One region of the Devosia rhizosphaerae genome, then DNA from elsewhere that is predicted to be linked to it. Evidence: riboswitches for the same ligand, from Rfam matches in the RefSeq annotation. Region 1 holds a riboswitch; the other holds the start of a gene.
What was found. Region 1 has a riboswitch for FMN ahead of ribD (bifunctional diaminohydroxyphosphoribosylaminopyrimidine deaminase/5-amino-6-(5-phosphoribosylamino)uracil reductase RibD). Riboswitches for the same ligand answer to the same signal wherever they lie in the genome.
Positions count from the first base shown of each region.

Region 1 (14,852 bases):
CTTCCGGCACGGGGTTCTCGACCGTGCCTGTGCCGACCACCTGTCCCCCAATGGCCGCTTCAAAGGCGGGACCGCCCTCGTAGGCCGAGCCGGAGAGGTTGAGCTCGACCTCTGCGCTCAAGGCAGGCGCCATCGCCAGCATTCCTGTGGTTCCAACCAAGACGCAAGACATAAACCGCAGAACCATTGTGACCTCCACTCTCACAAAACTCCAACGTTGCTCGCGCAAATTTGGATGCCCTGATTTAGGGGGACAGCAGCGTAGGGTTGCCGATTCATGGCCAAACAAGGCAGCAGTTTCGATATGCGCTGAGCCGCTCGGGATGGGAGCAATCGACGTAGAAGCTTGCCCGTTTACCAGTCTTAGGTCCGTGAGTTGTGGCTCGGCGCGATGACGTCGATAGTGCGGAACCGCCATGGCTGCAGAGCTGCGCTGGCCTGCAGTTTGGCCCGGAGTATGTCACCAGAAGGAGAGCTCTGCTCGAGCGGAGCGCACGCTGATGCTGATCCAGTTCATCTTGGCACTGATTGCCGGGGCGGCAGCGGGAACTACATATTTCCTGGTGGGACAATGGTGGCTAGCGCGGCATCAGCGCTCGTCGCTACCTAGACCCACACAGTCGAGCAAAGCGCCACAATTGGCGCGAGGGCCAACCGTTGATCGTTTCATTCAGGCGTTCAAGCAAGAGCGCGGAGACAAGAGCTAGCGGGCTAGAGCAGTTCCCACATAAGCCAGCCGATGCCGATGAGCGCAACCCAGCCGGCGAGCGCCAAGACGATGATCAGATAGAAGCGGGGCACCATCGAACCTCCGCGCGATAGCCATGTTTCCCAACGCGCTGAGCTCATACCCTTTCTGGCCTCTCAACAAGATGGGTAAACCACTCGTTAACGACCAGCGGCTCGCTTCACCCTCCGCCGATCCACAGCAAGGTGTTGAATTTAGAAGTCGAAGCCCATTTGCGACTGCGGGTCCGCCTTGATCTCCTTGATCGTCTTGGAAGCCGCTCGCTTTGCCGCCAGTGCTGCTGGCTCGGGCGTGGATGCAATGATGATCTGTGGCGCTGGCACCGGAGTTGCAGGGGTCATGATTTTGTCCAGCCATTGCTGAGCTGGCGTGAGCCGGTTAGGCAGGAGCCGGTAGCGGTTCTCGCGTCCCTTTTTGGTGAGGCCGATCACCTTGGCCGATTTCAGCACCCGCAGATGGCGTGAGATGGCCGGTCGGCTGATCCGGAATTCAGCCGAGAGCACGTGAACGGGTTGTGGCCCCTCTTGCAACATCTCGACGATTTTGCAGCGGGTAGGATCCGCCAAAGCGTTGAACAGGGAAACAGGAGACATGGGCACACTCGTTTGGCTTCTTATGGTAACGCCTTGATTACTCGTCAAGAAGCTGAGAGCGCAGGAAACCGGTTGTACACCACGGACGTTATGCGCGCGATAGGGATGTCGACGTTTTGGTTGTGCCCGCAACACAACCGCCATCTTTCCCTGCCATGCTGTGCGCCAGGAGTTTCGTTGTCTTGCAGAATACCAAATCATACTCGTGGTGGAGCCGAGAGCAGAGGCCATATACCTTCGCCGAGAAGGTAGCTGACAGCATAGTGCACCTGCTGGGGCTGATCGGGGCGGCTGCCGCCGGTTCCATCCTGCTGACGCTCGCCACCACCCAAACCGCACCCGATGCGGTACCGGCGCTGTCGGTTTATGTCGGGACGCTGCTGGCGGTTCTCGGTATTTCCTTTGCCTACAATCTGTGGCCGGTATCCCCGGTCAAAAAGTGGCTCGCCCGCTTCGATCAGGCCGCAATCTTTCTCTTTATTGCCGGCACTTACACTCCGTTCCTTGCGGTGATCGGCGGCACGCCGGTGGGGATGGCCATGACCACCTTCGTTTGGGGCGCGTCCCTCATCGGCGTGGCGCTGAAGCTTATTATTCCCGAGCGGTTCGGACGCCTAGCTATCGCGCTCTACCTCGCCATCGGCTGGAGCGGTGTGCTGGTCTTCCAGTCGCTCGCACAGACGCTGCCTGAAACCACTCTTTGGCTGCTGCTCGCGGGCGGTGTGACTTACTCGTTGGGCATCATCTTCCACCTGTGGGAGAAGTTGAAGTTCCAGAACGCTCTGTGGCACGTTTTCGTGGTGGGCGGCGCCAGCCTTCACCTGTGGGCGGTGATCGACTGCATGGTCATCCACCGGCTCTAGCGACGTCTATTCTGCTGCGTCTACCCGCTCGTGTTCCATCCGGTCGCCAGCCTTGAGGCCGATCTCCAGGGATCGACCACCTGGGATTTCGAGCACAAACTGCACCGGCCCTTCGGAAGGGATCGAGGTGGGGTCCTGCGGGCGCGCATTGACATGGACGTTGCTCACCACGCCGTCCGCGCGGACAAAAATCATGTCGAGCGGGATGAACGTATTTCGCATCCAAAAGGCAACCGGCCGCTCTTCTTTGAAATCGAACAGCATGCCCGCGTTGTCCGCCAGTTCAGTGCGGAACATTAGACCCTGAGCGCGACTTTCGGGCGTATCGACCAGCTCGACATCGAAGACATGTTCACCCGTTTCGGTGTGGAGCACCAAGCGGCTCTCATCGGCATGCGATGCAACCGTCAAAGCGAGCGCGAAACCCGCCACCCCGGCACTGCGCAGCACCGGAGCAAAGAACGAAAGCGACATGGTCATGGAGAGTTTCCTAGTGCGATGAGGGCGCGTCGCCCCATCCATCCGGCCTGATTTCGGCGACCATAAGGCCTTTAGGTCCGTTTCCGTAGCGAACCAGCACGTGTTGCCCCGGCCGCAATTCCGTAATGCCGAAGCGGCGCAGCGTCTCCATGTGCACGAAAACGTCCGGCGACCCTTCCCCTTCGGAGAGAAAGCCGAAGCCCCGAATGCGGTTGAACCACTTCACCTCGAGCCGAACCATGTTGGAGGTTGGCTCAACCACCACATGGGTGCGCGGCGCCGGCATTTGCGCCGGGTGGCGAGCGGTCGACTCATCCATAGAGACGATGCGGAACGCCTGTAGGCCGCCCGGACGGTTGAGCGCCTCGACGACGATACGCGCGCCCTCATAAGCGGTCTGGTAGCCGTCGCGGCGCAGGCAGGTTACGTGCAGCAGAACATCGGGCATGCCATTGTCGGGCACGATGAAACCGAAGCCTTTACCGGCGTCGAACCATTTGATGGAGCCCGAGATTTCAATCGTGTCCAGCTCGCTGCCGGGCGCATCGGCATGGCTCATCACGCCAGCCTCCGCCGCTGCGGTCGCAGGCATTTCGCCATCGCCCCTGAACTTGGCCCCCATGATCCCATCAGCCCTTCGTACTCGCCCCGCCGCCGCGAGGTACTCCCACAAAACCAAATCAGTGTGGCCGATTCAACGGCAAAAGTTAAGAAGGCGTTTCTGTTTTTGTTGGTGTTGCGGGGGAGCGGCAGGGTTGGTACCCCCTACTCCACATGTCAGCCAAGGAGAACGCCCATGAAATACCTGCACACCATGGTTCGGGTCAGCAATGTCGAGGAGAGCCTGCGGTTCTATTGCGAAGGCCTCGGCCTTGAGGAAGTACGCCGCACCGACAACGAAAAAGGCCGCTTCACCCTTATCTTCCTGCGCGCGCCCGGCGACACTGCTGGCGAGGTAGAACTGACCTACAACTGGGATCCGGAGGAATATACCGGCGGGCGCAATTTCGGGCATCTCGCCTACCGCGTCAAAGACATCTACCAGCTCTGCCAGCACCTCATGGACATGGGCGTGACTATTAACCGTCCGCCGCGCGATGGCCATATGGCGTTTGTCCGGTCTCCCGATGGCATCTCGGTCGAGCTGATCCAGGACGGCACGCTGCCGCCGCAGGAGCCTTGGGTGTCCATGCCCAATACCGGTCAGTGGTAAACCACCCCTGATCAGCACCCGGAGCTGACGCGAAAGGTTTCGCTAACCACGAGGGTTAGCCTGAGGTTAGCGAAACCCAGCGTATTTTAGCGACTTCACATGACCTGTTCTTGTTTGTTGCCAAAGCGCAACACCAGGCTTGGGGAAGTTGCGATGAAGTCCACCACCTCCACCATTAGATCCATGGCTGCCATCCTAGGCTGCGTCCTAACCCTGGGAGCCTGCGTGCCCATGGCAATGTTTGCTAGCTCCAACGGCTCGGCCTATTCGGGCAAGCGCACCGACTGGGGCACGTTCGTGTCGTCCAATGAGGTGAATGCTCTCTGCCTGTCGCCCAAGCTGCGCTTCCTGATCTGGGAGTTCGAAGGCCATTTCGGGCGCAAGGTCATCATGAACTCGGGCTATCGTGATACCTATCACAACGGCAAGGCTGGCGGGGCTAGCAATTCTTATCACACCAAGTGCATGGCGGCCGACTTCCACATCCCCGGTGTCGACAAGCGCCAGCTGATCGCCTTTGCGATGCGGACCAGCGCCGTCGGTGGATTGGGCTGTTATCCCGGCCGGCAGTTCATCCATGTGGACGTGCGCGACCGGCCCCGGGGCTACAACCGGCCGGTCACTTTTTCAGGCTGTTGAAAAAATCGCTCTTGATGGCGCAAATGGGTTGCACAAACAAAATCAGCCCTCTATACGACCGTCACGCGCTTAGGCGCCCTTCGTCTATCGGTTAGGACGGCACCCTTTCACGGTGCAGAGAGGGGTTCGATTCCCCTAGGGCGTACCACCCCCCTTGCTGGGGATTGGTGTTCGGTTTAACACTGAGCGCATTGGTTCCGCGCCCATCGTCTAGCGGTCAGGACGACGCCCTCTCACGGCGTAAACAGGGGTTCGATTCCCCTTGGGCGTACCAACCATTTCAAGGGCTGAGCCGAACAGTCCTGTTGGGTTCTCTTTCTGCAGTTATCGAGTTCATTTCCGGCGACTTGAATCTATCCAAGTGCCGAGGTCTCACCCCCCGACTTTCGCCGGTCACTCCGGTGCAATTGGCTCTATGGTGCACTCGGTGCCATGCCGGCGCTGGGGAGCGAGCAATGAAGACCTCGTATCGCGAGATCTATGGCGGGCCCGAAGTTGTGAGCGTAAGGCAAGCCCCGATGCCAGTGCCCGCTGAGGGCGGTGTCGTCGTGCAGGTCCATGCGGCAACGGTGAACCGCACCGACTGTGCGGTGCGTGTGTCGGCTCGGGTCAGAAGGCTGGCAGTGTCCTTCTCAGCTTTGCTGACTAGGCTTTGAGCCATACCGAGCCGCCTTGCGGCTTCGCCATCGGTTACCAGAGTGTTACCGGTCGCCGAATAGACAGCAGCCATTCTCACCAATGATATTTGGTAACGTTCCGGTAACCATACGGGCCCATGATTCTCCTCAGCCACAGAGAGGATCTCAAATGCACGTCGAGCACTATCAGGACGTCCGTCGCGCACGAGCGCCGGAAGACAAGGAACAGAAGGTCGACCCCATGTGGTCTGCCGATGAAGATGAACGGCGTCTTGCCATCTTCAAACGCGCCGCAGCCGGCGCCCGTAAAACGCTCCGGGGCCAGAACTGAGGCAATAGTCTCAGCGCATCGCGCACTCTCAACCAGCAAGCCGCCCAGTCTAACGGGGCGGCTTTGTTCTTTGCTCAGCACCAGATCTTTGGTGCGCCCATCAGCGAACAGGAGCTGCCAGACACATGGAGTGGATCTCGGCGCGCTCCCTCAGTGGAACGGCTTGGCAGCGGGCTGGTTGAGTACCTGACCACCGAATTGGTCGGGCACGTCGCTTCAGGGCAGCGGTTGGGCCGGACACTCGCACCGCTCGTGCTGGGCCAGGTTCGCCACAAGGAGTTATGACATGCCGCTAAGTGCCATTGCACTGAACTGTACCTTGAAGTCGTCGGGCTCGCCGTCTTCTACCGATCTCCTTCTAAGCCAAGTGCTGGAGGCCTTTCGCCAGGAAGGCGTGGAGGGTGAAATCCTCCGAGTTGCCGACTTCGACGTCAAACCAGGTGTGAGTTCGGATGAAGGCAATGGCGACCAGTGGCCACAGCTACGCCGGCGCATTCTCGATAGCGACATCCTGATTGTGGGAACGCCTATTTGGCTCGGGCAGCCCTCCAGCGTCTGCAAGCGGGTGCTGGAGCGCATGGACGCTTTCCTCGGGGAAAAAGATGACGCGGGGCGGCTGGTTTCCTACGGTATCGTGGCCGGCGTGGTCGTGGTGGGCAATGAGGATGGCGCCCACCACGTTTCAGCAGAGCTTTACCAAGCCCTCAACGATGTCGGCTTCACCCTGCCCGCGAATGCAGTGAGCTATTGGGTGGGTGAGGCCATGGGGTCGACGGACTACAACAAGCTGGAAGAGACCCCCGAAATGGTAGCGAGTGCCACCAAAGCGCTGGCGAAAAACGCGACACATCTGGCCCGTTTGCTTGGGAAAAGCCCCTACCCGGAGCAGTAGGTTCTCCCCTCTAAGCAGTTAGTTGCGCCTTGCACTCAAATCGATCGGATGGTCGCCAGCGCCTCGACACAGGCTGCGGCGGCTTCCCGGCCCTTGTTGTGGGCGTCGTCCCGGCTCCTGACGATTGCCTGTTCGTCGGTATAGGTGGTGAGAATGCCGAACGTCAGAGGCACGCCGGTGGCGAGCGAAGCCGACATCAGCCCCATGCTCGCCGCTTCGCTGATGTACTCGAAATGGGCGGTGTCGCCCTTGATGACGCAGCCGAGGCAGATCACTCCATCGAAGCGGCCACTCTGAGCCAGCTTCTGCGCGATTAGCGGGATCTCGAATGCTCCCGGGGCCGAATAAACGTTATCGTCGCCTACCGAGAGGCCCTGTTCAGCAAGATAGGCAATCGCCCCGTTCCGCAAACCGGAGGTGACCTCTTCATTGAAGCGGCTCACGATGATGGCCAGCCGCGTGGTGGCGGTCACAGTGTTGTCAGACATGGCGGAATCCTATTGATGGGTGAAGGTGTGCCCAAACTTCTCGCGCTTGGTGGCGAGATAGGCTTGATTGAATGGATTGGGTGGAATGACGAGCGGCCGCATCTCGCGCACGGAGACACCGAGGTGCTCCAGCGCCGTGGCCTTGGCCGGATTGTTGCTCAAGAGATCGAGTTGCTTGATGCCCAGCGACTGGAGTATTTGCGCCGCCATGCCGTAATCCCGAGCGTCGGGGGCGAAGCCCAGGGTCGTGTTGGCGTCGTAAGTGTCCTGGCCCTTGTCTTGCAGCGCATAGGCCCGGATCTTGTTGGCGAGACCAATACCGCGCCCCTCCTGCCCCCGCAGATAGATGAGGGCGCCGCCCTCGCTCCCAGAAATCAGGCGCATTGCCTCCTGAAGCTGAGGGCCGCAGTCACACCGCAGTGAACCCAGAGCATCGCCGGTCAGACACTCTGAATGCAGCCGAACCAAGGGTATGTCAGGCAATGGGTGCTTGACCACAGCGACGTGCTCGCTGCCATCCAAGATGGACCGGAATGCATGAACCCGCATGGGCTCGTCGGAAAAAACCGTGGGCAGTTCGGCACTACCGACTTCCTCGATCAGCTTCTCGGTGCGCAGCCGATGATCGACAATGTCCCTGATGCTTACCACGGCCAGTCCGTGGCGGAGCGCGAACGCCTCCAGATCCGGCCTGCGGGCCATCTGCCCGTCGTCTCGCATCACCTCGCAGATAACGGCTGAGCGCTGCAGCCCGGCAAGTCGCATGAGATCAATCGAGCCCTCGGTATGCCCGTTACGGACCAGAACACCACCATCCGCACTGCGAAGAGGAAACACATGGCCCGGTGAGACGACGTCCATAGGATTGACGGCGGGATCGGCGGCGACCTGAATGGTTCTGGCCCGGTCATGCGCCGAGATGCCCGTGGTGATGCCGTCGCGCGCTTCGATTGAGATCGTGAACGCGGTGGCCCGGCGGGCACGATTGGCTGATACCATAGGCGGCAAGCCAAGCCGATCCACCTGGGCACCTTCCAGCGCCAGACAGATCAATCCCCTGCCCTGCATGGCCATGAAGTTGATCGCTTCGGGCGTCACATGCTGGGCTGCCAGGATGAGGTCGCCCTCGTTCTCGCGGTCTTCATCGTCCACTAGCACGACCATCTTGCCGGAGCGGAGGTCGGCTAGTGCTTTGGATAGGGCTGACATAGGCGCTCCACATATTTGGCAATGACGTCGACTTCGACGTTGAGGGCGTCACCGACCTCAATGGACTGCAGGTTGGTGTGATCCCAGGTGTGGGGAATTATGGTCACAAAGAGCGACGCTTTGCCGGACACCGCATCGGTGATCCCGTTGACCGTGAGGCTTATGCCATTGAGGGCAATGGAGCCCTTCTCGACGCAGTAGCGCGCCAGCTCCGCTGGAATCTGGAACTCGAGACGACGCGATCCCGCTTCGGGCAAGATCGCGCTCAGAAAGGCTGTGCCATCCACATGGCCTTGCACCAGATGTCCCGAAAGCCGGGTTTCCAGGCGGACGGAGCGCTCCAGGTTGACGAGCTTTCCGGGCGCCAACCGCCCCAAATTGGTTCGATCGATCGTCTCGGGACTGACGAAGAACGTCGCCATCCCTTCTGACGCGAACGCGGTCACGGTCAAGCAGACGCCGTTGACCGCGACGCTCTCCCCCAGCTCTAGATCAGGATAGCCGGTCTCAAGCTGCAGCACGAGGCTTCCGCCTTGGCGCTCTATGGTTGTGACACGTCCCAGTTTCTCAATTATGCCCGAGAACATCGTGGTCCTTTTCCGTTAGCTCATGCAGTGCGCCGTCGCGCGGATGAATGGTGATGCGGTCTTCTGATCCGGAGGATCCGCCCTGCTCGATGAGAATGAGCTCGTCCCAAAGCGAACTCTTGAGCACCTCGGCGGTTAGGCGTGGACCCGCCTCGACTAGCACCTCCAGTGCTCCCTCCTCGGCAAAGCGGCGGAAGGCTGCGGGCAACGCGTCCTCGATCGACACGCTGAAGCCGCGCTCTCGGGCCGCATTGAGGTAAGCGGCAGGAACGCGCCTTTCTCGGTCAAAGATCGCCAGCAGTCGATGCTTGTGGAGGACGTCCGGCACGTGCCGAACGGTAAACTCCGGATTGTCAGCGAGTATGGTGCCCGAACCCGTCGCGATCACATCCGCCCGCCGGCGCAGGTGATGGGCAAAGGTCAAGGAGCGCGGTGAGGTGAAGGTCTTCTGTCCTGCAGGGGGTATCATGCTGCCATCTGGCCGCACCGCCCGTTTGACCGTCACCCAGGGCAAGCCGGTGCGGATGCGCTTATGAAATGGCGCGATAAGCCGCTCTGCCACTGGCAAGAGCTCGGCTCGGCGCGGATGCTGGAGATCGGCAAGGTAATGCACCTCCAGCCCTGCGTCCCGCAGGCGCTCGCCCCCAGAACCTACCACGCTGTCATTGGGATCTTGGCTGCCGATCCAGACGGCGCGCGCTGGGGTGGAGAGAATTGCATCGGTGCAAGGCGGTGTGCGCCCGGTGTGATTGCAAGGCTCGAGCGTCACCACGACGGTATGGATGCGCTCGACCAACCCTGCTTGGCGACAGAGGCTAATGGCAAGGGCTTCGGCGTGTCGCTCGCCAGCTTTCTGGTGGGCCGCGATGGCAAGTTCGTTTCCCTGCGCATCGAGTAAGACGCAGCCCACGGGAGGATTGGGTGCCGTGGCGCCTTCGAACGCCTTGGCAGCTTCGATTGCCCGCGCAAAAGCGCGCGCTAATATGGCGCCGCTCAGGGAAAGGTTGGGATCTGTCTGGTTTCGCCCCATGTTCGTCCTCATCTAGGTGACGAACTCAGGGCCAATGACAGGAAAAGCGCCCCTCCGAAACGAAGGGTCGCCGCTCACGTCATCTGTTCTCTTCCATCCGGACTATACCGTCGGCCTCGGAATTGAACCGAGTCTGCTGACCTCTCCATCAGGAGAGCGCTCGCGGGCTGATGCGCCAAATGGCACAAACACCGCCGGTGGGGAATTGCACCCCGCCCTGAGAACGTACCCGATCGACATGATCGGGCAGCCGCATGTAGGCCTAGAGGTGGCAGGATGCAAGTCGGTTCAGTTCCGCCGCAGAACTAACGTGATCGTTGGTTCGAGGGAACTGCGCTACTGGACTATGCTACTCGCGCAATTTTACTCCCCTACTTCCGCTGCAGCCCAATTCTGACGACCTTGTCGTCGGGTGCGATGACACTGAGACGGTGGGTGATCGCTATAATGGTGACTTCATCCCTGATGAGCCGCAATTGGTCCATGATGGACTTTTCCGACTCGGCGTCGAGCGCTGAATTGGCTTCATCCAGCAGCACGATAGCGGGGTCGCCATAGAGCGCGCGAGCAATGGCGATGCGCTGGCGTTCGCCACCGGAGAGCTTCAGGCCTCGCTCGCCGACGATGGTGTCAAAACCAGCATCCAAGCCTTCGATGAAGTCGAGGATTGCTGCCCGTTTGGCGGCGCGTTGGAGGCGGGCCGTGTCGAACGCGCGGCCCAGAACGATGTTGGTCGCCAGCGTATCATTCAACAGCACAATGTCCTGCGGCACCGCAGCCACCTGGGCAAACCAATCCGAGCGGGAGACCGCATCGAGATCAGTGCGGTCGACCGTAATGGTCCCGCTCGCCGGCGGCATGGCTTTCAAGAGCAACTTGAACAGAGTGGACTTGCCGGCGCCCGTGTCGCCCGTGATGTAGGTGATGGTGCCGCGCTGGGCGGTGAAGCTGGTTGGGGAAAGGCCGCGGCCATTGGGGTAAACGAACGAGACCTCGGTGAACGCGACAACGCCCTCGGTGAGGGCGAAGGGATGGCGGCTCGTCGGTTCCACATGAGCCTCTGCCTGCCACATCCGGGCGAAAGGAAGGAAGTTCGAGTAGGACTGGGCCAACTGCTGGATGGCCTGCCCCATCATCTGGAAGGGCATGTTGAGTTGGAGAAGGAGCGTGTTGAACAAGACAAGATCCCCCACCGTCAACTCGCCGGACGTGACGCGCGGAACCAGCAGCCAGAGGGTGATGGCGAACTGTGCGGTGAGCGCCAGGCCGAAAACAGATGCATATTTCACCTGGGTCGTCGCGTACCGCCCGAAGGCCTCGAGCACCGATCGCTCACGACTTGTGAACTGGCCAATCATCCACTGGTCTGACTGAAACTGACGCAGCGTTTCCATTGAGGATATGGCGTTGCCGATGAAGCGTGAGCTTGCCTGGGATTGCTCGATGGCTTCGTCGAGATGCGGCCGGGTCACCGAAGTCGCATGGGTAACGAGCGCCACGTACACCACGCCATAGGCAAATACGATAAGCGCGATGTCGAAGTTCAGCACGGTCCCGAGCAGGCCAAGAGCCAGGACAAGCTGTGCGACGCTGGGAAGGATCGCCGCGAGGGCAAACTGCACCACTATGTTGAGAGCGCTTGCACCCTTGTGCTGGGCACTTTCGATCTCAGCCGGGTTATGATCGAGAAAAAAGGTCGAGGTCTTCTCCACCAGTCTCGCGAAGAACGAGGTGGACGTGACGAAGTTCAGGCTCTCCGACGTCATGAATGTCAGAAAGCTGGACATCCGCTGAAAGGCGTAGGCAGCTCCCATGAGGACTGCGTAGACCATGAAGCCCCAGACAAGACCGCTGACCATTGTCGCGGAATTGAGCTGGTCGATCAGCCGCGAGAAGAGATAGGGAGCGCCGATACTGGTGAGCGTGCCAACCATGGTGGTGACAAGCACTGCGAGCAACGCCAGCCGAGCGGTCTTGAGGTACTTTGCGAGAATGGTGCGAAGTGGCGGCGAGATCAGAGCCAGGTCGATTTTCACGGTCACTTCCTCTCGCCGCGAGGTCTCGAAGCGTAGTCGATTCGGGAACTGCGCCAAGAAAATTGTGTGACTGGATGTAGATAGCGCCCAGAGGCGGACATCTTCGAAAGCCTGGCTCTTTGAGCCGCTGCAACGAACCCATCGCCATGACCCGCGTTGCCCTCACTGGCAACGGCACGTTCGGGAGACAAGAATTGGCCGATTATGAGCTTCTGTATTGGTCCGTCCCTTTTCGTGGACAGTTCGTACGAGCTGTCCTGGCATTTGCCGGCACGACTTGGACCGAGGGCGGAGATCAAAAAATCGCTGATCTGATGGAGGGGCCAATTGCGGACATGCCTGTGCCCTTCATGGGACCGCCCGTGCTGATCGATCGAAAAGCCGATTTCGCCATCGCGGAAATGCCGGCCATTATCCTGTATCTCGGCGAAGCGCTGGAGCTCCTCCCCGACACTCCGCAGCTGCGGGCAATGACCATGAAAATCGTCAATGATGCAAACGACGTCATTGACGAAATCACCCTCAACGGGGGCCAACAGATGTGGACGGAAGAGCGCTGGCGGGAGTACGTACCGCGCCTCAAGAAATGGATGAGCCTCTGGGAAGAGACTGGCCGGCGGTATGGACTTGAAGCCGATGCCGGCCACATCCTAGGCGGCAGCACGCCGGGCATAGCCGATGTGATTACCGCCACCCTATGGACCACAATGACCGAGCGCTTCAGTTCGGTTCGTGCGGTCTTTGAGGAAATGGCGCCCATGACGGCAGCCCTGTGCAGGAGGATATCGTCTCTGCCGTCACTCGCCGCCTTGGCAGATGACGCGCGCCGTGACTACGGAACGGCTTATGCCGGCGGGCAAATTGGTGCTTCCATGGCTAAGGTGCTGAACGGCTGAACCTCACCCACTTCTCGTCCCGCCCGTCTCCAGTTGCGCTATGTAGTCTCGCAGCATCGTGGCTCGGCGGGGGCGAAAGTTCTCGTCTCCCTTGCGGACACTCTGCAGGCGATCAAGCCGGAACATGCGGAAATCCCGCCGCAAGCAGCACCAGGCCAAAACCGTCAACGTCCGTTCGGAGTACATGATGGCGAGTGGCAGGATGCGCCGGTTGCTGATGGCGCCGGCACCGTCAGAATAGCTGATGTCGAGGGCGTATTCATGCCAACAGGCCTCCCGAACGGCATCCAGAAACACTGGGGCGCTTAGCTGCCGGTCCGGGCGATAAACGCGAGAAACCGCATGGAGGAGTTGCTGTTCGCGGTCGCTGGGCAGTGTCGCAGCAACCTTCGACAGTACCGCGTTTGCGGCCGCAGACATGGCAGGGTCCCGCATTGCCTTCACTTCAGCGAGCCCGAGGGCGATGACCTCGATTTCCTCCCTGGAAAAGGTTTGCGGCGGCAGAGCGTAGTCTTCGACCAGCCGATAGCCATAACCACGCTCCCCCTCGATTCGAGCGCCTGCAGCGCGGAGGCTATCGATGTCGCGATAGAGCGACCGCAGAGAAACTTCCATGGCTTCGGCCAATCTGGCGGCCGTGATGGGTGGCGGCATCTGCCGCATGAGTTGAAGCAGGCGAAAAAGCCGGTCTGTTCGGGCCATGTCTCCAACTGCCGGAAAGTGTCAGTTGGACTGCCTTATACCCGCAGCATTCCAAACCTCAAAGGAGCTGCAAATGGCAGTGAAAACAGTCGCCCACGTCAACTTCCGCGGTCAGGCACGCGAGGCGTTGAGCTTCTATGCGAGCGTGTTCGTAGGCGATGTCGCCATCGTCACCCACGCCCAGGCCTATGGCACGACAGATGAGGCGGAAGCGAACCTAGTCAGCTGGGGTCAGGTGGTCTCGACGGACGGTTTCGCCCTCATGGCGTACGACGTCCCCGCTGCCATGCCTTTCGATGCAGGCGAGATCCCCTTCTTCGTTTCTGTGCGGGGCGCTGACGCTGACGAGATCTCCGCCTATTGGAAAAAGCTCACCGAGGGCGCAACAATTATCCAACCGCTGGCGCAGTCCGGCTGGGCCAAGCTTTATGGGATGGTCAAGGACAAGTTCGGCGTGACTTGGGTCCTCGACGTGCCCGCTTACCCCGCATGATGCGCCGGGGCCTGGCACGGTCGGGCCCCTTCCGCACCTGGCTGTTCGTGCATTCGGCTTCAACTGGAAACGCTATCCAGCTACGGGACGATGAAGCCAAAGCGGGGCGGCGGGACCAGGGGACCAGAGCAAGGCCGTGCACATGAGAACCGCGAAGCATCCGAGCGCTGGAGCGCTGCCCATGTTGTCCCAAAGCGTCCCGAATAGCGGCGCGCCTATTGTTTGCCCAAGTGCAAGCATCAGGAACGGCAGGCCCAGCCCGAATGCAGGCTGGTCGGCATAGAGCTCGATGCCCCACAACAGGAATACCCCGCTCGACACAATATAGGCGAACCCGAACACGGCCATGACCGCAAAGCCGAGCCATGGCGCTTGCGGCGCTAGCGCAAGTCCGACCAGCGACAGCGCCATGCCGCCGATGGCGAAGCGGTGAACGCGAGCGGTACCGAAGCGCCCGGTCAGTATCCCCGTTCCGATCCCGACGATACCGGCAACGCCCAACACGATCCACGCCGTGGCAATCTGCACGTCTGTGAAGTGCGCATCCTCCCGCAGGACATTAGCGCCAAAGGTCCAAACTGCAGTGCTGGCTGCTCCCGCCAGCAGAGCGCTGATGCACAGCTTGGCCGTACCAACGCGGCTTAGATGCTGCAGCGAGACTCTGGAGGTTTGGTCGTCGTTCGCGCGCTGAGGCATGACGAAAATGAGCCAGACGCTCACGCCAGCACCGATGCTCGCGAAGAGAATATAGAGGCCCCTCCAACTGCCCGGAAACAAGATGACCGCAACGCCAGAAAAGATGATGCCTGCGGCCGTGCCGGCGTTGATTGCGCCATTAGCCCGAGGTCGCTGCATGGAGTCGAAGGTCTGTGCCACCGCTGTTGCTAGGGGTGGCGAGGTCAGCCCAGTGCTTAAGCCCGCCAGTGCCATCGCCAAGCCCAGGGTCCAGGCCGATGCTGCGGATGCGGCAAGCGCCAAGCCACTGACCGCAAGGATGCCGGCAACAACGGTCTG
Region 1 is NZ_CP126539.1:2,437,711-2,452,562, forward strand. It holds gene QOV41_RS12010 (carbohydrate-binding domain-containing protein) at 1-133, opposite strand, end outside; gene QOV41_RS12015 (ArsR/SmtB family transcription factor) at 943-1,341, opposite strand; gene trhA (PAQR family membrane homeostasis protein TrhA) at 1,524-2,204, shown strand; gene QOV41_RS12025 (DUF192 domain-containing protein) at 2,211-2,684, opposite strand; gene QOV41_RS12030 (cold-shock protein) at 2,695-3,243, opposite strand; gene QOV41_RS12035 (VOC family protein) at 3,481-3,897, shown strand; gene QOV41_RS12040 (YcbK family protein) at 4,051-4,536, shown strand; tRNA gene QOV41_RS12045 (tRNA-Glu) at 4,610-4,684, shown strand; tRNA gene QOV41_RS12050 (tRNA-Glu) at 4,736-4,810, shown strand; gene QOV41_RS12055 (hypothetical protein) at 4,992-5,192, shown strand; gene QOV41_RS12060 (hypothetical protein) at 5,344-5,505, shown strand; gene QOV41_RS12065 (flavodoxin family protein) at 5,792-6,397, shown strand; gene ribH (6,7-dimethyl-8-ribityllumazine synthase) at 6,433-6,885, opposite strand; gene ribB (3,4-dihydroxy-2-butanone-4-phosphate synthase) at 6,895-8,094, opposite strand; gene QOV41_RS12080 (riboflavin synthase) at 8,070-8,681, opposite strand; gene ribD (bifunctional diaminohydroxyphosphoribosylaminopyrimidine deaminase/5-amino-6-(5-phosphoribosylamino)uracil reductase RibD) at 8,662-9,711, opposite strand; FMN riboswitch at 9,793-9,940, opposite strand; gene QOV41_RS12090 (ABC transporter ATP-binding protein) at 10,083-11,747, opposite strand; gene QOV41_RS12095 (glutathione S-transferase) at 11,894-12,643, shown strand; gene QOV41_RS12100 (helix-turn-helix transcriptional regulator) at 12,647-13,345, opposite strand; gene QOV41_RS12105 (VOC family protein) at 13,419-13,838, shown strand; gene QOV41_RS12110 (MFS transporter) at 13,911-14,852, opposite strand, start outside.

Region 2 (14,852 bases), 370 kb from region 1:
CGGTTCTGCATCTCCTGCGCGCAGTCCTCCGAACGCTAGGCGACCATGCCGCGAGGGTTTACGATCGGCCGACACTTGGGCTAGTTTGACCCAGCTTCATCCGAGCCGCAGTCTGCTCGGTTTCCTTTTCCACCCACCACGGTCCGAGGCTTCGCGAATGCCAGCGGACAATTCAGCAGGCGCTTCTGCGCCTGTTAGCTCCGGATATCGCCTCCAGCATGACGGCCCAGACCAAATCTCCGCCCCTATCCGAACTCACAGCGCGTCAGGTCCAATGGATCGCGGGGGGCTACGCCATGGCGTTTGCGACGATACCGGGGCAGACCATCTTCATCGCGCAGTTCAATACGGCCATTCGAACCCAGTTCGAACTCAGTCACGGGGCGTTTGGCGGCATCTACACCATTGCAACGCTTGCCAGCGCCGTCTGTCTGGTTTGGGCCGGTGGGCTGGCGGACCGGATCGGCGCCCGGGCTTTGGCCATTGCCTCGGCTGTCGGGCTGGGACTGGTTGCGCTCGCCATGTCGGTACAGAACCACATTGTAACCCTCGTGCTGACCTTGGCGGCGCTGCGGTTCTTTGGCCAGGGCATGCTGAGCCACATTGCGATGACGACCATGTCGCGCTGGTTCAACCGCTTCCGCGGCCGGGCGATCTCGCTGGCGGGACTTGGCACCGCCACTGGCGACGCCTTGACCCCGTTTATGATCACCCTGGCTATCCTGACATTTGGCTGGCGCGAGGTTTGGTTCGGCACCGCCCTGACGCTGTTCCTGGTGATCTGCCCCATTATCTGGTTCCTGCTGCGCGACCCACCGGATGGAAAGCGCGCAGTGGCGCGGGGACAGGTCAACCCGGATGGGGAGACCGGTGGCAGCTTGACTGGGTCGCAGTGGAATCGTGGCCGGGTATTACGCGATCCGCTGTTCTTCATGATCATCCCCGGCATCATGGCACCACCAGCGATTGGCACGCTCTACATGTTTCACCAGGCGCATCTGGTGGAGCTCAAGGGGTGGGACCTGACCTTTTTCACAGCCTCCTACCCGCTCCTGGCGCTCACCGTCGTCGTGACGTCGCTCTTGGCGGGAGCGCTCGTCGACCGCTTTGGCGCATGGCGCCTGATGCCAGTTTTCCTTTTGCCCGAAGGGATCGGGTGCCTGGTTTTGGGCCTCATTGAACCCCAATGGTCGAACCCGCTGTTCTTCATCTTGTTCGGTTTGACTGCCGGGATGATGTCACCAGTGGTGGGTGCGCTCTGGGCCGAGGTGTACGGCACAAGGCATATCGGAGCCATTCGCGCATTGGCTACGGCGGCGCTGGTCGCCGCATCGGCCTTGGGACCGGGCATTGCCGGCTATCTGATCGACATCGGTATCGATCTCGACCTGCAGAGCTTCGGCTATGCCGCCTATTGCTTTGGCGGTGCTGCCCTGTTCTTCGCGCTACGGGTGCCGTTCAAGCGGCGCATCGCCGAAACGGCGCGCGGCGAATAAACGAGAGAGCCGGCTGAGGATGCGAGGGAACTGCCCGGTCCGCGACCGGTTGATCTCCCATACTTAACGGGAGATTGCTTGTGCTTGCTTCATTTCTGATGGGCCTCGTGGCCGGACAACGTGCGATGACACCGCTCGCCACCGTTTCTGTAGCCGCTGCCTATGATTTACTGCCCCAAGATAATGGCGCGCCGCGCCTCTTGAGTCATCCGATGGTCGTCACCGGGGCGGTGACCTTGGCCTTGGCCGAGATTGCCGGGGACAAGCAGAAATCGGCGCCGGACCGAATCGTACCGATTGGTTTGACCGCTCGGTTCATCACCTCGGCCATTGCGGGGGCGGCGCTCTCGCCCCGTCGCGACCGGTGGCTGGGTGCGGCGGTGGGTGGCACGACGGCCGTATTGGCCTCCTACCCCGGTTGGAAGGCCCGGCTGAAGGCGATGGAACAGCACGGCCAGACGACGACTGGCCTGGTCGAGGATGCCGCTGTGGTCGCGGGTGCCGCTGCAATTGTCGGCGGGCAGCGCATGATGCGGGGTTAGTTTGAAAACGAGAAGGTGGGCCAAGCGGCCCACCTTCGACTTGCGGATCTTTAGAAGTCGAACCAGCCCTCTTCACCGAGATCACCTGGCTGCGCACCGAACTCGTCGGGGGTCAAGACCTGATCGTCATCGCGGTCAAAGGAGGTGTAGACGCCTTGGTTGAACTCATCCTCGGTCAGCTGGGCGTCGCCATCGGCGTCCCACTCGTTGTAGCGGGCGGTCGTATCCCAGCCAGCCCGGAATTCGGGCTCTTCGATGAAGCCGCTCTCGTCGGTGTCCCAGTCGCCGTAGTCATTGTCGAAAAGCCCGCCACGAGCATATTCATCTTCGGAGATGCCGCCGCTGGCGTCACGGTCATAGGCGCCGTAAAGGCCGGTGCCGATCTCATTGTTGTCCAGATAGCCGCTCGTGTCGGCATCCCAGTTGCGATACATGCCGGTGCCGGTGAAGCCAGTCGAGAATTCGTTCTGATCGATCTGGTTGTCGGTATTGAGGTCCCAACCAGCGTCCTGCGCCAGTACCGGGGTTGCAACCAGCGCGGTGGAAAGCCCAAGGGCTAGAATGAACTTGTTGCATTTCTGCTCTGTGTCCGAACGACTCAAGCCGCTCACCGAACCAATGAGTGGAGGAGCGGCTGCGTTCCTCCACCTGCTGCGCTCGGCTACTGATCTCTGCTGTGATGACCATCAACCCTAGGGTTACGAAGAGATCACGAGTTAGTGGTGAGGTGGAGGAGACGATGCAGCTTACTTGTTGTTAACCCTGGATAACCTGAGTATTGCTTGGTTCAAAGGAGTCTTTCCTGCGAGCGCCTCAGCTCTCGTCGCGTGAGAACCCGCACCAACTCGCAACCTCTTACTGAAGTAGTTCGCATGACCATCGCCTATCTTGTGACCCATTCGGGCGGATTTCATGCGGATGAGCTGCTCTCCAGCGTTGTCCTTACCCGGCTCCATCCGGACGCCGCGATCGTGCGCAGCCGGGCACCTGAATGGATTACGCCGAGCACTGATCGCATCATCTATGATGTGGGCGGCGCCTATGATCCGCAGCACGCCATCTTCGATCATCATCAACGGGGCGCCCCACTGCGCGAGGATGGGCAGCCCTATAGCTCGTTCGGGCTGGTCTGGAGACATCACGGTCGGGACTATCTCGCAGCGAGCGGCATTCCCGCAGAGCATGTCGAAGAGGTCTATGCGGCCTTCGACGCCGATTTCGTGCTCCCGATAGATCTCACGGACAATGGCGCGCTAAGCCCCACGGGCCCCTTGGCGGACCTCACGCTACCGGTACTGCTCGAAACGTTGAAACCAGTGTTCGACGACAAGACGCCAGAAGCCGATGACCGGGCGTTCCATGGGGCGCTGGCAATTGCCCGCAGTTTCGTGGAAGCCCGGGTGGCGCGCTACGCCGCCAAGCTGCGGGCAGAGAGCATTGTTAGCCAGGCCATCGAGGCTGCGGGCTCGAGGCCTATCCTTGAGCTGCCCATGGGCATGCCCTTCCGTCCGGCTATTGTTAAAGCAGGCGCCGAGCACCTGCTGTTTGTCGTGCATCCGCGGGATCGGGACTGGTGCGTCACGACGATCCGGCGGGGCGACGAGGGCTTCGAAACGCGCGCCGATCTGCCGGCGAGTTGGGCTGGGCTGACCAATGCAGATCTCGAGGCTGCCTCGGGTGTGGTTGGCGCCAGCTTCTGCCACAACGGGCGCTTCGTGGCAGCAGCCAAGACGCGCGAGGCTGCGCTCGCCATGGCCGAACTGGCCGTCAGCGAAGCCCAGGCCCATCCCCCGCATTAGCATGACCGTTGAGGGCTGAAGGCTGGCCCTTGGGCGCTTGGCTTAAATCCGGCTTGCTAGCAGGTCGACTATGCGCTCGCCTGCCCGCCCGTCCCCGTAGGGATTGTGGGTCTCAGCCATCTGAAGATAGGCGGTTTCTTGCTCCAAGAGCTGAATAGCCGTGCTGACAATCTTGTCGACGTCCGTGCCGACCAGGCGGGCTGTACCGGCCTCCACCCCTTCTGGACGCTCGGTGTTCTCCCGCATCACCAGCACCGGTTTGCCAAGCGCAGGCGCTTCCTCCTGAATGCCGCCGCTGTCAGTGAGCACCAGATAGCTGCGCTTGAGTAGGTACAAGAAGGGCAGATAGTCCAGCGGATCGGTGAGGATCAGGTTAGGTGTGCCCCGAAGCCGGCGATCAACAATGTCCCGCACGTTTGGATTGGGATGAACGGGGTAGACGATCTGCGTGTCGGGCCGGGCGGCCAGTTGGCTCAGGGCGGTGCAGATCCGTTCGATCCCGCCATCGAAATTCTCCCGTCGATGACCCGTAACCAGGATCAGCTTTTTCGTGGGGTCGAGAAAAGCAAACCGCTGGGCAAAAGAGGCGCTGATGGTGGGATCGGCATCCATAGCCTTGGAGAAATGCAGCAGGGTATCAATGACCGTGTTGCCGGTGACGAATACGCTGGCCTCTTTCTTGCCTTCCGCCAGCAGATTGCGCTGCGCCTGCTCAGTCGGCGCGAAATGCCACTCCGCAAGTTCGCCAAGGACCCGCCGGTTCAGCTCTTCGGGGAAAGGCGAATTGATATCGTGGCTGCGTAGCCCCGCCTCCACATGCGCCACAGGAATACGCTGATAGAAGGCTGCGAGGGCTGCTGCCATTGCGGTCGTGGTATCCCCCTGCACAAGGATTGCGTCCGGGCGAAACGCTTCGATGACCTCCTGCACTCCCGCCAGCACCTGCGCAGTGACCCCAGCGAGTGTTTGCCCAGGGCGCATGACGTCGAGGTCGTCGTGGACGGGCATGCCGGTGAGTTCGACGATACGATCCACCATCTCCCGGTGCTGAGCGGTGATGCAGACCCTGGTTTTAATGCCAGGTCTCGCCATCGCTGCGCGAACGACGGGAAAGCACTTGAGGGCTTCCGGCCGCGTACCGAAAACCACCAGGAGCCGCTTGGCTTGGGGCTGTTGCAGATCGATGCTCATACGGAGCTGCAACGCAGGACATTGGCCGTCAGATGCATCGAGGTGGCTCTGCCCTGAGCCGTAGAGAGGACGAAATTGATAAAATTGCGGGGGGTTAGCGTTACCGGACGCCGGAACTTGCCGTGCGAATACTGCGTGGACATCTTGGCAAGAAGCCGAAGGACCGCTATCGACATGTTGCTGCGTAACCTCCCTATCCAGCTGGATGAAGAAGTAACGATTCTCTTGAACATGGACAAAGATCTCGCATCAGCGATGAACAAGTGGCGTCTTGAGCAGGACCCGCCGCCGGATCCGGTTGCCGCCATTCACGTCCTGCTCAGGCGGGCCCTGGAGGCTGACGGCTACACCCCGGCGACAGATATAGAGCAGACCAAGGACCGCGAGCTGCAGGACCTTGTGCGGGCGTTTCAAGCAGTCAGCCGCTGATGCCGCAGCATGATTGATGCCGCGACCAGGCCGTCGCACACGTTAGCAAACGATGCGAACCGCGGTGTTGCTGCCCCGCTTTTCTAGAACTCGCCGGCGTCGAAGGAGTAGCTGATGCCACCTAGCACATGGTGGCTGGTGAAGTTCGTCGAGAACGTCCCCGCGCCATCGGCAAGGCGCGCGGTGTTAACCGAATAGCTTAGCTTATATTCGCCAAACACACGCCAATCCTCGGCGAACTCATAGCTGGCGCCGGCCAGTGCCTGGAAGGCAGGCCCGGTTAGCTGGTATTCGAAGGTCTCGGTGGCCCCCACGACAGTGCTGGGAGTAGTTGTGACCTCGACATGAGGAATGCTGACGCCGGCCCCTGCCCCGACATAAGCGCGGAGGCCGTTTTCCCAATCATGTTTGTAAAGGGCGTTGGCGGTCAGCAGGTTCAGCCCGTCGGTGAATTCGAGGCGCGTGTAATTGCCTGGCGCGCCGAGTTGGCTTAAATCCGCATAGGCCTTAGCATGGGTGAAGTCGAGCGCTAGGCCCCAGCTGGCGAAGCTCTCCGGCCAGTAGGTCAGCCGAGCGCCATAGTAGACCGGCCCCTCGAACGAGCGCCCTTCCCATTTGAAGTAGCCGCCCTGCACGCTCGTCCCGTTCGAAAGCTCGCCATGGGTATGCGAACTTTCGTTCATCCCGCCGTAGACGGAGACCTCGAGTTCGCCGGCAAAAGCAGCGGTAGACGTCAAGAGCAGGAGCCCAGCAAGGGCCGCAGTTTTTGGCATGGGTGTCACGGGCAAATCAGCGGGATGTAAGGGAATGCTAAGCTCGCCACGGTTGAAGTCAAACCCATGCTGCTGCTCCGCGCAGGTTTTAGGCATGCGTGATAGATGAGCAACAGTACTCCCGAGCCCCCTTTCATTCCGCGGGAAGCGGATGGGCTGGGCACCTTCCGTGGGACCCTTGAACAGCAGTGGTCATCGACTGGCGCGGTGTGGGTCAGCGGCCCGTCCTTGCCAAGGCTCCACAACCATGCTTCCTTCTTGCCTGCAAGCAAACGGGCCGGTTTGGCGGGTCCTTAGCAGCAGCTGCCTGCTAGATGCGTGTTCGAGAGTGAGTTCGATGGCGACATTGAGATCCTGCCTGCTGTTGATGGCTGCACTAGCTGGCACGAGCATGCCAGCCGTTGCCCAAGACCTTCCCTCGGCAGGTGTACTCGATATCGTCGATGAGGTGCGCATCGGCGCCTCCTACCACTTGGTGCATTACACCATGCTGCCGCAGAACCCGCAGGATTGGGTTTGGGATCGGCTAGAGGACGTCAATTTCGACGTTCTGTTCACCTCGCCAGACCTCGACGCGTTTCGGTGGATCGGGTCCCCTCGCCCAGAGATTGGTGCGACGGTGAACCTGCGCGGGGAAGACAGCCTATTCCACGCGGGGCTGACATGGCAGGCACAGCTCTTTGACACGCCGCTTTATCTTGAAGGCACATTCGGCGGCGCCATCCACACTGGCTATTTGGGCGATGAAGCTCCGCTTGGCCGACGCAAGTATGGCTGCCGTGTCAATTTCTATGAGCGTTTCGGCGTGGGCATGACCCTGACCGAAAACGCGACCGCGACACTGGCTTACGAACACATGTCGAACGCCGGATTGTGCGAACATAATGCCGGCATATCCAATCTGAGCCTCAAGTTCGGCTGGAAGTTCTAGCCGCTACGCACCCCTCAGTCGGCCGGCCCGGACCCCTTGCTTCCCTGCGATGGCTACCCTACTTAGACCGGTGCAGGGGTAACGCCTTGCATTGTTCTCAGGGCGGGGTGCGATTCCCCACCGGCGGTAAGGCGGCAACGCCAAGCCCGCGAGCGCCCGACGCAAGTCGGGGTCAGCAGATCCGGTGCGACTCCGGAGCCGACGGTATAGTCCGGATGAAAGAGAACGGGATAAGCGCTGTGTGTCAGCGCCCACGCCGATTACGGCTGGGCCTGCCATGCCACTCCTTCCCGTAACCCTGAGGAAACTGGTTACGGAAAGGACACGAGATGAACCAGATTTCCTCTTCCCGCAACGGCGCCCTGCTCGGCGCGCTGTTCATGCTCGGCGCAGGAATTACCTTCGCCATCACCAACATCGTCACGCCGATAGTCACCTACCAGATGGGCGTGCCATCCACCGCGGTGGTGTTCTGGCAGTATGTGCTGGCGACATCGGTGGCCCTGCCGCTGATCTGGAGGATCGGTTTTTCCAAACTCAAGACGCGGCACCCGGTGCTTCATGAAGCGCGGGCGTTCATTTCTGCGGTGGGCGTACAGTTCTTCGCGTTCGGCTTTGCCAGTGGTGTGCCCGTCTGGCAGATGGTCGCCCTGTCGATGACCGGACCATTCTTTGTTATCGCCGGTGCAACGCTCTTTCTGGGTGAGAAGCTCACCCCGCAACGGCTTGGTGCCGCAGTGGTAGGCTTCCTGGGGGCCGTGCTGGTGAGCCAAATCGGGTCGGAACAGTTCACCTGGGCCTCGGTGCTGCCGCTGCTCGCGGCCGCGTGTTGGGGCAGCGTCTCCGTCATCACCAAATATTTGACGCGCGACGAAGAGCCTGAGTCGCTCACGCTCTACATGCTGGTACTAATCACACCCAACCATTTCCTGATCGGCCTCCTGCTGGGTATGGCAGTGGCGTTGTTGCCCGCCGGGCTTTTGCCCGCAAGCCTTGCGACCGGCTTTGACTTCATGCTGCCGACCGGGGACGCTCTGTGGCTGATCGTTCTGCTTGGTGTGGTTACAGCGGGCGCGCAGTATTTCCTGAGCCTGGCGTACAACACGGCCGACGCCACCTATCTGCAGCCCTTCGACGACCTGAAGCTGCCTCTCAACGTCATCCTGGGATGGATCGTGTTGGGTCAGGTGCCCGATCTCCTGTTCTGGCCCGGCGCCCTGCTGATCCTTGGTGCCTCGAGCTTCATCCTCTGGCAGGAGGCGGACCATCGTCGTCGCCTTAGCTACGCATAAGTTCAAGTTGCCGCAGACAGGCGCCCTGCAGGTCCATGCGGGGCGCCTATGCTCTTTTCCCACGCTGTATTTAGGGTAGAAGGGCGACAAAGGAGCAAAGCATGGCACTCAAGAGCACCGAAGCGACCTGGTTTCGCCCATTGTGGCGCCGCATCGCGGTAACCGCATTCCTGGCAGTATGGCTCGCTTGGGAGTTGATCTGGACACAGGACAGCTTCTGGGCCCTGTTGGTGGGCGCCGCACTCGCCTACTCGCTCTACAACTTCTTTTATGCCTTCCCCAAGGAAGAGCCTGCTGCAGCGCCCGATCCCGATGCGGAAACGCCACCCCGCACCAGCGAGGAACGCCGGGACTAGGTCTCGCGCGCCCGCTCCAGGATGCGCTTGCATTCGAGCAACTCGCGCATCACGTCCGAGAGCTTATCGCGGGCTTCCTGATCCAGCGCCGGGTTCGCCGTCATTTGGGCCTCTTCCAACTCAGCCTCGTCACCGGCGGCCTCGGCCTGCTCGATCATCGGCAACAGGTCTTCGAGCGGTTTGCCCTCGCCCACCGCGATGACGTAGCGCGCCCCCTGTTCCTTGAGGATGCGCTGCACGCCTTTAATGGTAAAGCCTTGATCGTACAGCAAGTGCCGGATGCCGCGTAGCAGCATGACGTCCTCGGGGCGGTAGTACCGGCGGCCACCGCCGCGCTTTAACGGCTTGATGGTGGAGAATCGGGTTTCCCAGAAGCGCAGGACATGCTGTGGCAGGTCTAGCTCTTCGGCCGCTTCGGAGATGGTCCGGAAGGCGTCTGGGGACTTGTCCACTGGCCTATGAGACTCGCTGGATGCTGTTTAGTTTTCAGCACTAACCATAGATTTGTTGATCTTGGACTTCAACACGTTGGACGGTTTGAACACAAGAACCTGTCGGGGGAGGATCGGCACCTCTTCACCCGTCTTCGGATTGCGACCGATCCGCTCGTTTTTGGAGCGCACCTGAAAAGATCCGAACGATGACAGCTTGACGTTGTTGCCCGAAATCAGGGCTTCGCAGATCAGCTCCAGAACCCGTTCGACCAGTTCGGCCGACTCGGTGCGAGACAATCCGACCGTGCCATAGACTGCTTCGGCCAGATCTGCCCGCGTTACTGTCTTCTGCGTCATCCACACCCCCGTCTTGCCGAAAGGTTGGGATTCCTACTGGAACAAGCTCCTGCCGGCATCCAGCAAGAAGCTTGAGGTACGATCTCCGAGAGACCGACCCTGCCACAGGAATCCTTCTGCTCCGGTCAGCACCATTGGCACCGCAATACCCTCATGCGGTTGGCGTTGGCACCTATGTCCTCCACCCACAGGGACACTAACGCCTTGAAACGCCTAAGGTCAATCGGCGCTAACCACTTACCAGCGGATGAGCGAAGCGCCCCAGGTGAAGCCGCCGCCCATGGCTTCCAACATGACCAGATCGCCCTGCTTGATACGGCCATCGGCAACGGCGACGCTGAGGGCCAGTGGAACCGAGGCTGCCGAAGTGTTGGCGTGCACATCGACAGTGATGATCACCTTCTCGGGCGGCAAGCCGAGCTTGTTGCCAGCGCCGTCGATGATGCGCTTGTTGGCTTGGTGGGGCACAAACCAGTCGAGATCATCCACGGTGTAGCCACCGGCTTCCAGCGCCGCATAGACAACATCGGTGATCTTGCCCACGGCATGGCGGAAAACCTCAGGCCCCTGCATATGCACATGGCCAGTCGTGCCGGTAGAGGACGGGCCGCCATCGACATAGAGCTTGTCCCAGTGATGGCCATCAGAGCGGAGAGATGATGACAACACCCCCTGATCGGGAGCATCGTCCGCCAGTTCTACTTTCTCCATGACGACTGCACCCGCGCCATCGCCGAAGAGCACGCAGGTCGAGCGATCGGTCCAGTCCAGAAGGCGGGAGAAGGTTTCTGCCCCGATGACCAGAGCGCGGGTGCCAAGGCCATTCTTGAGGTAGGAGTCGGCTGTTGCCACGGCATAGACGAAACCAGAGCACACAGCCTGGATGTCGAAGGCCATACCGTGATGGATGCCAAGCTTCATCTGCACCAGGGTGGCCGCGGCCGGAAAGGTATAGTCCGGCGTAGTCGTCGCAACGATTATGAGATCGATGTCATCAGGAGTGACGCCCGCATGGGCCATGGCCTTGCGAGCCGCCTCGACAGCCAGATCGGACGTGAACTGGCCTTCTGCCGCAATGTGTCGTTCCTTGATGCCGACCCGCTGCTGGATCCACTCGTCGGAGGTTTCGACCATGGCTGCCAGTTCGGCATTGGTCAGCACCTTCTCGGGAAGATAGCCGCCTACGCCGCGGATGATGGATCGCGTTTTGGTCACGCCGGTTATGCCTCGGTTTCTCGGTTAGCGACAGCACTGGCTGCCTTGATGGGAAAGCGCTTGATAGAGTCCTTGATCTTCTCCACCAGGCGGCTGCGTCCCATTTCATATGCAAGGCCCAAGGCACTTTTGTAACCGATCTCGTCGGTTCCGCCGTGAGATTTGATCACCACCCCGTTGAGCCCCATGAAGACGCCGCCATTGACGGTCCGCGGGTCCATCTTGCGCCGCACGGCGTTGAGAGCAGAAGTGGCAAACAGCGCGCCGATCTTGCTCATCATGTTGGAGCGCAGTGCCTCCGAGAGATACTTGCCGACCTGGCGAGCGGTACCTTCCGCGGTCTTCAGCGCGATGTTGCCGACGAAGCCTTCGGTGACCACCACATCGACAGTGCCCTTGCCGATGTCATCGCCTTCCACGAAGCCATGGTAGCGAAACCCGTTGCCACTTGCTTCAGCGAGCACCCGCCCGGCCTCCTTGATGGAGTCGAGGCCTTTCACTTCTTCGGTGCCGACGTTGAGCAGACCCACGCTGGGCTGCTCGTCGTTGAAGAGACACCTGGCGAGGGCTGAGCCCAGTACGGCATAATCGACGAGTTGCTGCGCATCCGCGCCGATTGTGGCGCCCATGTCCAAAACGATGATATCGCGGCGCAAGGTGGGCCAGATCGCCGCTATGCCGGGGCGTTCAATACCTTCCATGGGGCGCAGGCAAAATGTAGCCATGGCCATCAGGGCGCCGGTATTGCCGCCCGAGATGGCAACGTCGGCCTCCCCATCCTTCACCGTCTGGATGGCCATCCACATCGAGGATGTGCCCTTGCCCTTGCGGAGTGCCTGGCTCGGTTTTTCGTCCATCGCGACGACCTGCTCGCAGTGGCGCACGACCGAGGCGGACTTGAGCTCGGAGAATTCATCCAGGAGCGGATGAATCTGCTCCTGCCGTCCGTGAAAGATGAACCTGACGTTGTTGCGCTCCTTGAGGGCAAGGAGGGCACCGTGGATCACCGCTCGAGGAGCGTTGTCACCCCCCATCGCATCCACAGAAATGGTAATCGTATCTGTCATAATCGCCCGTTCTGCGCCTCCGGCTGGAGGGCACGCAAACATATCCCATCAACCGGTCGGTGCAACCCTGCACCCGAGACGCCTATTCCGACGAGGGCTTGAGCTTGGCAAGTGCAGCAAACGGGCCACTTGCTTCGCCATCATCCTTAGCAGGGAGATCATCCAAGCTTTCACCCGGAAGCCGAGGATAGGGGTCTATAGCCAGGGCCAAGGTTTCGATCAGCAAAGCGCTGAGGTCGACCTCGGGGCCGTCCAGGTGATCGGGGAAATCCTCGTCCTCGAGATCCACAAAGACTTCCGAGCCCGGGGTCGGCTTTGAACCCTCAGCCTCAGGAAGAAACACGCGGTCAACCGGCTCATCGATGTCCTGGGTTACCGGCTCAAACGTAACAACGGAGGGCTGCACGAGCCGCGCCTTGATATGACCCTGGGCGCGAATTCCGCCGCGCAGAGGGACTACGGTCAAAGCTGCATCGAACGACTCGATGGCGCTGACCTTCAACTGTTCAGCCAGCGCTGCCCGCACCTCTTGATCAAGCGATACCTCGACCGAACGGCCGGTCGCCGGTAAGCGGTCAAGTCGAACAATGGCGTCAAAGAGCGGCGAGTTGGATGTGGTCATGCAGTACCCTCGAATCGAATGTCTCCGCTGGTGATCGAGTCTGCCGGCTGCGTAGCCAGGGCGCGGTCCTGCGCGAGCACATAGGTGGCCAATGCCTCCACATGGGGTCCGGTTTCCCCGTCGAAAACATTACGCGCAAGCACCGCCTCGAGTGCAGCCGCGTCATCGCGATCCATGGCTTCGTTCAACGCAGCGAGCAGGCCAAAGAAAATGTTCCCCATCTTCTTGATCTTCTTGGGAACGCCCAGGTCTCCTGCCCCCATCTCACGAAGCGAGCGATCCATGTCCTTGAAGAAGAGGTCGAAAACAGCTTGGCTGAAGTCCTTTTGCGGTCCTGACTGAGCCCGCAACCTGCGAAACAGCAGCGCCAGATGCAGGCTGATCATGTCGAAACGGCCAGTGACGGTGTCGGGGACGTGCCAGTCGGCGTAGAGGCGAGGCTGCCGGGATTGCGCCACAATGGCGCTATAGACGGCGTAAACCGGCTCGGCAGCAGTTTTCTTGCGAAACAGTGACAGGATCATGGGTGCGCTCAGCGTCTGGATCGGTCCAACTGGCGGGCAAAACAGCCAGCCGGACGTTTGCCAGCTTGCCAGAAGGCGTGGTTGGCAGCTACACATTCGGCCGCCATCGCCATGTGGTGCTGGCTATAGTCGAGAGCCATCGGGAAAGTCAAACTCATGCTCCTGCGTACTGTCTCTGGTCCTGTCGCGCCAATTGCGGCCGTTCTGCTTGGTCTGGCGCTCGCCGGCTGTGCGGGTACCAATGGGCTCGTCACCAAGCGGACGCAAGGCTATGAAATCTCCGACAGCGCGATGCAGCAGATCCGCCCCGGACAAAGCGAGCAGCTTGTCCGGCTGGTGCTTGGATCGCCGCAGTCGACCAACACATTCGGTGACCAGTCAGCCTATTACTATGTCGAGACGAAGGTGCGGCAGACCTCGTTCGGCTTGACCATGGTGGATTCGCGCACGGTGCTGGCGATCTACTTCGACAACAACAAGAAGGTTATCGACAAAGCGGTCTACACCCTACAGGACGGCAAGACGGTCGCCATCGAAACGCGCCGGACACCATCATTCGGTGATGACCGAACCTTTATCGATCAGATCCTGAATTCAGTCGGTATGTAAGCGGCAAGGTAGCCCCCCACATCGGGGGCTTTCCTTTGGCTATTTGGTCGCTGTTAGATCGTCGCCGGCCGCACGGGCGAGCGAGTCCAACGTCGCGTTGACCAGTCCCGAGGCATCGTCCTCGTAGAAGGCGCGCGCCACATCCACGTATTCGGTAATAACGACGCGCGCGGGAATATCCTTGCGGCGGAGGAGTTCGAAGCCCGCGGCCCGCAGAATTGCCCTTAAGGTGGCATCGACGCGTTCCATCGGCCAGTTGGCAGCAAGGGCCTGGTCCACCGCCGGATCAATCGCCAGCTGATGCTTGGCCACGCCAGAGACAATCTGCCGGAAAAAGTCGGCATCGGCCGGCAGGTACTGCTCGCCCTCGATCTCCCGACCAAGGTGGAACGAGCCGAATTGGGCCAGAGTGTCCTCGAGCGTCGCCCGGCCGACATCCATCTGATAGAGCGCCTGGACCGCAGCGAGGCGGGCGGCGCCCCTTTGATTGGCCGGGCGGAAAGCCTCCGGATCGCGTTTCGGTGCGGTGACCATGGGTATCCTGTTCGTGTGTCGGCGCGGGGCGACCTAGTCCTGAGACGATAGGCCGTCTGCATGCCTATCTTGTTCCGGGCCGAGATCGGCCAGGAAATTGCGGAAGTCGTCAGCGGCAGAAAAGTTCTTGTAGACAGAGGCGAAGCGAACGAACGCCACATCATCAAGGCCCTTGAGCCCTTCCATGACATATTCGCCGATCTGATCGGAAGTGACTTCGACGTCACCGAGCGATTCGAGCTGTCGAACAATGCCCGAGATCATGCGCTCGACGCGCTCCGGCTCGACCGACCGCTTGCGCAGGGCAGTGTAGACGGAGCGTGCGAGTTTTTCGCGGTCGAACGGGACCTTACGGCCGCTTTTTTTCACGACGGTTAAATCGCGCAATTGCACGCGTTCAAAGGTGGTGAAGCGGCCGCCGCAGCCGTTGCAGACACGTCGGCGGCGGATAGCGCCCGAATCTTCGGTCGGGCGGCTATCCTTCACTTGAGTGTCGTCATTGCCGCAATAAGGACAGCGCATTGTTACCTTTGAGCGTAGCGTTAGGCGTAGATTGGGAAGCGGGCGGTGAGCGCCTTCACCTTGTCGCGGACTGCGCTCTCGACGGCGGCATTGCCCTCATCCGAGTTGGCTTCGCGCAGCCCATCCAGCACCTCGACGATCAAAGCACCGATCTCTTGG
Region 2 is NZ_CP126539.1:2,812,502-2,827,353, forward strand. It holds gene QOV41_RS13760 (TraR/DksA family transcriptional regulator) at 1-39, shown strand, start outside; gene QOV41_RS13765 (MFS transporter) at 219-1,496, shown strand; gene QOV41_RS13770 (DUF4126 family protein) at 1,577-2,038, shown strand; gene QOV41_RS13775 (EF-hand domain-containing protein) at 2,089-2,640, opposite strand; gene QOV41_RS13780 (MYG1 family protein) at 2,911-3,837, shown strand; gene wecB (non-hydrolyzing UDP-N-acetylglucosamine 2-epimerase) at 3,880-5,028, opposite strand; gene QOV41_RS13790 (hypothetical protein) at 5,203-5,457, shown strand; gene QOV41_RS13795 (outer membrane protein) at 5,541-6,230, opposite strand; gene QOV41_RS13800 (acyloxyacyl hydrolase) at 6,568-7,161, shown strand; FMN riboswitch at 7,251-7,392, shown strand; gene QOV41_RS13805 (DMT family transporter) at 7,491-8,453, shown strand; gene QOV41_RS13810 (hypothetical protein) at 8,555-8,809, shown strand; gene QOV41_RS13815 (MerR family transcriptional regulator) at 8,806-9,261, opposite strand; gene QOV41_RS13820 (integration host factor subunit alpha) at 9,289-9,600, opposite strand; gene QOV41_RS13825 (beta-ketoacyl-ACP synthase III) at 9,838-10,815, opposite strand; gene plsX (phosphate acyltransferase PlsX) at 10,821-11,882, opposite strand; gene QOV41_RS13835 (YceD family protein) at 11,965-12,504, opposite strand; gene QOV41_RS13840 (ubiquinol-cytochrome C chaperone family protein) at 12,501-13,028, opposite strand; gene QOV41_RS13845 (outer membrane protein assembly factor BamE) at 13,185-13,637, shown strand; gene nusB (transcription antitermination factor NusB) at 13,677-14,171, opposite strand; gene nrdR (transcriptional regulator NrdR) at 14,205-14,693, opposite strand; gene glyA (serine hydroxymethyltransferase) at 14,714-14,852, opposite strand, start outside.
Region 2: linked by a shared signal. The riboswitch ahead of QOV41_RS13805 (DMT family transporter) and the one ahead of ribD (bifunctional diaminohydroxyphosphoribosylaminopyrimidine deaminase/5-amino-6-(5-phosphoribosylamino)uracil reductase RibD) in region 1 are both predicted to bind FMN.